Regions from separate parts of the Paenibacillus sp. TSA_86.1 genome, predicted to be linked through region 1. Evidence: predicted binding sites of a transcription regulator. Region 1 holds the regulator's gene; the other holds the start of a gene.

Evidence for each region. The regulator CtsR, encoded in region 1, represses protease genes until heat stress. The targets are predictions, from matches to a motif close to ATGGTCAATAAAGGTCAAACA.
Region 2: the regulator CtsR is predicted to act here: its motif matches at 1,670-1,690, upstream of clpP (ATP-dependent Clp endopeptidase proteolytic subunit ClpP).

Annotation. Positions count from the first base shown of each region.
Region 1 covers NZ_JBQZGE010000023.1:59,636-63,061, forward strand. The annotation lists gene ACUTVW_RS25920 (protein arginine kinase) at 1-1,054, opposite strand, end outside; gene ACUTVW_RS25925 (UvrB/UvrC motif-containing protein) at 1,083-1,601, opposite strand; gene ACUTVW_RS25930 (CtsR family transcriptional regulator) at 1,633-2,094, opposite strand; gene ACUTVW_RS25935 (GNAT family N-acetyltransferase) at 2,567-3,426, opposite strand, start outside.
Region 2 covers NZ_JBQZGE010000013.1:121,606-125,031, forward strand. The annotation lists gene ACUTVW_RS21080 (sugar-binding transcriptional regulator) at 5-1,030, opposite strand; tRNA gene ACUTVW_RS21085 (tRNA-Arg) at 1,528-1,602, shown strand; gene clpP (ATP-dependent Clp endopeptidase proteolytic subunit ClpP) at 1,782-2,378, shown strand; gene ACUTVW_RS21095 (stalk domain-containing protein) at 2,603-3,426, opposite strand, start outside.

The DNA.
Region 1 (3,426 bases):
CTGCTTTGATCGTATCACGAATTAACTGTGCCCGGTAGATGTCACGCTCATCTGTGCGCATATCCCCGAACGTTTTTTGCAAAAATCCTGGCTGCGTCATCACATTCAGCTCATTCATCACCGGAATGGTTAGCCCATCCAGCAATCCAAGATCTACACCGAGCCGAATATCAGATAAGCGCTGCGCTGCTTCCTTCGTGTCTACAATAGCCGCATGGGACAAGATTCCGTAGGAACGCATCACCCGATCTGTAATACGTAGTCTGGAATCGGTAATGAGCCGTTCTCTGGCCGTACGTTCATGACCAATCATCTGTAAAACAACGCTATGCAGGTTGTCGATCACTTCTTGTTCCGTCTGTCCAAGTGTAATCTGATTGGAAATCTGGAACAGGTTGCCCATCGCCTCGCTGCCCTCTCCGTAAATCCCTCGAACCGTTAACCCCACCTGGGATACGGCACTGAGAATACGGCCGATCTGCTGTGTCATGACCAATGCCGGAAGATGCATCATGACAGAAGCCCTGACACCTGTTCCAACGTTTGTTGGACAACTGGTCAGATAACCCCTGCGATCATCAAAGGCGTAATCCACATGCGCTTCAAATGCATCATCTATAGCGGAAGCTTTCTCCCAGGCTTCTTTCACCTGGAACCCCGGATAGAGGCACTGGATACGCAGATGATCCTCTTCATTAATCATAATGCTTACCGATTCGTCCTCACTAAGAATGACGGCTCCGTTTGTAGATTCATTCGCCAGACTTGGGCTGATGAGATGTTTCTCCACCAGCACTCGTTTGTCAAGTTCATCAATATCGATCAGATCAAGTGTAGTAAAATCACCAAAGGCGTGTACGTCATCGTACTGAAGTACTTCGCTCAGTTTATTCAACACCTCTTCCGATTGCTCACCCGAAGCCAGCATTGGAAACGGGATATGCTGAAGGTTACGTGCGATACGGACACGACTGCTGATTACAATCTCTGAATCGGTTGCATCACTGCGCATCCATTCACTGAGCGCCTTCTCTGTAAAACGCAGATTAGGCATTATGCTTCCCTCCTACTCATGACAAACTTTACTCCTGAGCTATTCCTTTTTCAAGTTCACGAATCTGATCCCGGATTTGAGCTGCCTCTTCGAATTCTTCTTGGGCAATGCTCTGCTGAAGATTTTGCTTCAAGTCAGCAATTTGTCGTTTCACCTTAATCCGTCCACCCGCTCTGGCAGGAACTTTGCCCACATGAGACGTGCTACCATGAACTCGTTTGAACAACGGGTCGAGACGACTGTCAAAGTACTTGTAACAGGAGCTGCAGCCAAAACGACCAACTTTGCTGAACTGGGCATAAGTCATGCCACATTCTTCACATTGCAGCGCCTTGGCAGGTGCGGCACCTGAACCTTTGCCTGCCGGATCAAAATCAAGCAATCCGGACAGCAGGTTGTGGATGGAAAATCCTCCTGATGTTCCAGGAATCATCTCCCCCTTCTCACGGGCGCATGATTCACAGATATGAAATTCCGTCTTCTCTCCATTTACAATTTTCGTAAAATGAAGTGTAGCCGGACGTTTATTACATTCTTGGCACAGCATATAGATGTACCTCCTTTGATCCCGATAGTTTTCATTTACCGAGCAAAGATATTAGCATCGCCTTCAACATTCTGGCACGAATTTGATCCCGGTAAGGAAGTTTGACCATAAGAACCTCTCTCGACACAGCCGCACGCATCAACCCGGCTTCCCGCTTACTTAAGAAACGGGCTTCTTCCAGTTGATAGATCAAACCTTCCGCAGCAGTCTGTCCAATCTCCTCACCAATGCTGTGATGCAGATGGTTGTGCAGAGCTGATTGAGCGGGTAATTCAATGCGCTGTATACGAACGTATCCACCGCCGCCACGTTTACTCTCTACCAGATAACCTTTTTCTATAGTGAAACGGGTGCTGATGACATAATTGATCTGGGAAGGTACACATGAAAACTGATCCGCCAGATCATTACGCTGTATTTCAATCATTCCTTCGGGACTTTCATGCAAAATACCCTTCAGATATCGTTCGATAATATCAGAGATATTACGCATCCAATCATCCTCCACTGTCTGAAACGTTAAGTCAATAAGGACCCACACGCCCCCACAGAGTGCACCTTCTCCACCCATTTAACCACTTAGTGAAACAGCGAATCTTACCGCCTCAGGTGTTAAACAGGAGAGCAAAGGAAGCACGAAGGTCCTTTAAATATCCCTTGATCTTCCAATGACATGTATCCGTCACACGGTACTTCTCATCAGAGAGCAGTAAGAAAGTCGAACAATCGTATCGTAGGTATAATAATAAACATTAACCTTGAGTTGACTTTGACTTTCTTTGACTTTATATACATTATAGCATATTTTACTGTTTTGCCAAGTGGGGGCACTATTCATTTTTTACGATTTTACACGAAATATTCGCCTGACACAAAAAAACCTCTCCCAGGCATCGGGAGAAGTCTGATTGCTCACTATTACACTACTTATCTAATCGATGATATATGACTCGGTATCTGTAGGCTTAAAAGAAGTCAAGTAAGTAGGTTTCACGGTATGGTACAGCCTTCTCCAGCGCTTGAACTGCGGTAGCCGAGCCTTCCATTCTACCGATCTGTGCCATCTCTGCTGGTCTGCGATACCCCATTAACACGGCTGTGAGTGATTGAATATTGAGTCGAATTGGCTGATCAAGCTGATCTTCACGCTCTGATTCGGCTGTTTTCCATATAGAAGCCGTTCCGTTCATCGCTACATTTAATTCCCATACCCCTTCATTCCAAGGAGCATATGCGTCTTCGACTTCAAGCCAAATCTGTACAGGCGAGTCCTGACTTGCAAAAGGGTACTGCGAAATGAACTGCTCCACGCTTACAATCCGTGCCATGAAGTACGGTACCACCTCTTGCTGAATCCGTGGATTGTCCAGCTGAAACGCTAACATATCACTTGCTGGCGCTTGTAAAGTCACCTCGTTAATCATGGAATCATGATTGGCAATAAACGTCCAAAGTCCTTGTCTTGCCTCTTCATTCAGATGAATCATCTCACCGATGGTAAATTTGCTATCCTTAACCTCGTAGAGTACATAACCTTGAGGTACATCTGCCTCATCATAGTACACAGCTCGCTTACTACCTTTTTTTATATATACCGAATTCTCCCACCACGCGTCATCCCGATTCAAGCTTCCATTATAACGTGCTGCATACGTTTCATAGACCTGCTTCAATACAGCGAGCTCAGGATTCCCCCGTTTAATCGTACCTGGTGTTGGTTTTTTGGCTGGCAGTTCGGAGGTAGACAACTTGTATTTCTTATATTCCACATAGGTTTCCCACCCATACTTTCGATAAAAGGAGAATGAAAATGGATGCAGGAAGG
Region 2 (3,426 bases), on a different contig from region 1:
ATAACTATTCCATATCTGCGACAATGACCTCGGCCGCAGCCTCATCAATAATCAAGATATCCTCCTGCCCGAATCGCAGTACGGAATGAATGGCAGCTGCCTTGCTTTTGCCACCCGCAATACCGATGACAACATCGGTGCGTTCAATATCCTGAAGCCGCATACCCAGTGTAAGCATGGTATGTACCACCTCACCCTGACCGTTGAAATAATACCCGAAGGACTCCGATACGGCCCCCTGCTCCTGAAGTTCTTCGATGATCTCCGGTGCAAGCTTGCGTCTCTTCGCCATCTCCACAGCATCACCAATGCCATGGATTACGATGCGTGATTGCCTGATCAGCTGTAAAATCTCCTGAACACCCGGATCCTGGATCAGCGATTCATAGGCATGGTCACTAAGCAAATCCGGTACATGCAGAAGTTTGTACTGCGCCCCTGCCCGCTTTGCCATCGTGGATGCGATCGTATTTGCCTGAATTTCCAGGCTTTCTCCCAATCCGCCGCGCGCTGGTACAAACCAGACACCCTTCAGCGAAGTGGGCGGTGTGAGTTGCTCTGCGACTCCAGCCGTTGTTGATCCGCCTGTAACGGCGACAACGTCGTTGTCACTCATGATGCTGCCGAGAGCCTTCGCTCCGGCTCTTCCAAGTTCCCGCTTGGCATAAGGAGATACGTCCGAATCGCCGGGAACTACAACTACCTTTTGTAAACCGTAGGCTTGCTTGATTCGTTCTTCCAGCTCGGATAATCCAAACAGCTCTTTCGCGACAGGTTCTAACTGCTGCAGCAGATTGTACCCTGCCTCACTGATCTTCATGCCAGCACTGTCAATTTCGATAAGTCCCTGAGCCTTTAACAGATCAGTCTCAGCTCTCAGAACCCGCTCGGTCATCTGCATGGAATTGGCTAACGTTCTCCGCCCAATCACATCCGATAACATGATCTGGTGCAGAATCGTATACCGCTTTTTCAAGACATCCATGAGATCGGGCAGAAGCTGCTTTTGCACTTCTAAGATCGTTCGCATGCTTTCCACTCCCGCAAGCTTCTTGTTCCAAGCTTCAATCATGGCCTCAAAACGTCCCGGGTTAACTTTTTAAGTCCCACGTTCATTCTACCTAAAACTGACGCGATATGCAAGTGTTTCGAATGCTTATTTCGATACGTCAGCAGGCGTCTATACGCGCCTGTTTTCACAACCTCTACACGTTTGGACAAGAAGCAACGGATCTCATACCATATATAGAAGAGATACATAAATAGTATCTATATATTGCTTTGTTTCATTTTCATATGGCATGTCCAAAACCTCTTATAGCATGTACCGAAATAAAGGCTTTATCCCTTCTTCTTTATCATGATCATTTCCGAACCATTCCAAACCACCTATGGAATAACTCAAACCCTGCATATCGGGTGAATTAATGTATTCACTCTAACCTAATTCGTAAGACCTCTAACCAAAGCAACTGCTTGCATTTCACTAACTCATAGGCTATAATCATTATTGCTGTCACATGATGTGCGCCCGTGGTCCAATGGATATGACGTAGGCCTCCGAAGCCTGAGATCCAAGTTCGATTCTTGGCGGGCGCGCCACTTATTTTTAACAGCTCATAATGCATTTAACCAACGAAACCGAAAAGGTTTCTTTTTTTTCAAAGTTAGTTTGACTTTCTTTGACTTTTTGTTTGAGATTGTTTATTATGTGGTTAATACGGTAACAGTTTAAATATAAACACCCATTTAACACTTACATTTCCGAGGAGGTTTTTCACGTGAGTTATATTCCAATGGTCGTTGAACAGAGCAACCGGGGTGAGCGCGCTTATGATATTTATTCCAGATTGCTGAAGGATCGTATCATTTTTCTTGGTAGCGACGTGAATGACGTTGTGGCGAATGCCATCATGGCACAGATGTTGTTCCTGGCAGCCGAAGATCCGGAGAAAGACATTCACTTATACATCAACAGCCCAGGCGGATCTATCACAGCGGGTATGGCGATCTACGATACAATGCAGTTCATCAAACCGGATGTATCTACCATCTGTGTAGGTATGGCGGCTTCTATGGGTGCATTCTTGCTAAATGCTGGTGCAAAAGGTAAACGTTTTGCGTTGCCTAACAGTGAAATCATGATTCACCAACCACTCGGTGGTGCACAAGGTCAAGCGTCGGACATCGAAATTCGTGCACGTCGCATTCTGAAAATGCGTGACACGCTGAACCGCATCATCTCCGAGCGCACAGGTCAACCCCTGGAGCGTATTGAGAAAGATACAGATCGTGACTACTTCATGAGTGCTGCTGAAGCAGCCGATTACGGTATCATCGATAAAGTAATCCAAAACGTAGGCGCTCAAGGCATCTAAACTGCTGCCTGGTGGCTAGCGGAATCATCGCAGGGCGGGCTTCACCGATATAGGTGAGCCCGCCCTGCGTTATATTCAAGCAAACAGGCAAGATCACACCCGTCAGTGGGGTGTGTTGCCTGCATAACAAAAAGTCCCCGTCATCTTGCTTGACGGGGACTTTTTGTTTATTATTTTTTTACTAGAAGAATGGTATAATTGCTCTTGATTTAACCTGGACGAACTTACTTGTCTGACGTTACGTTGCTAAACGGCGCTGTGCCCTTAGGCAGAATTTCCTTATACGTGAATTTGATCTCAGGGAAACCTTCGGCATACGCTGTGTACTCATACAACTGGAAGAATACCACTGCACCTGTTGGCGTCACGTAGAAATCCTGGTCTTTATTCAGACCTTTGTAACCGCTCAGGTATCCCGTGTTCGCTTTCAATTGCTCGCCAACCTTTTTGCTGATCGTTTCACGCATCGATTTACTGTTTGCAATTACATCATCCAGTGTAAGCTCTTTACCTGTGTCGAGAGCAAACGTATGACCGGTGCGAGTCGTCATGCCATGTGCTCCAGCATAGTCCTCATAACGTTGAGTGATCAGACCCAGTACGCCGTTCTCATTGTAAGTCACCACATACGAAGCTTCGAACGCATACGGGCGTTTTGCAGTTGCTCCACCGAATTCGGACGTTTGTTTTTTGAACGCAGCAACAGCGGTGTCTACTTCATCTTTGAGCACTTTGTTAATCGCCGCTTCGGCCTCTTTGCTAGCTAGTCCACTCACTTGCGGGTACTGCACATCCACCTCAGCATTTTTAACGGTTACATTCGCTTTGGTCGATTTCACCTGTACGTTATTTTGTCTCACTTTGCTCAAGGTTAGTGTTTTGGTTTTGGCATCCCAGCTACCTTGTACACCCAAATAATCTCTCATTGCAGAGAACGGGATGTACAAACGACCCTGAATCAATTTGGCTTCCACCTGAGGGTAATAACCGTTAATGTAGACGTTTGGCTGTCCATCCATCAGGCCGATGGTCATCGCATTGCTTGCTG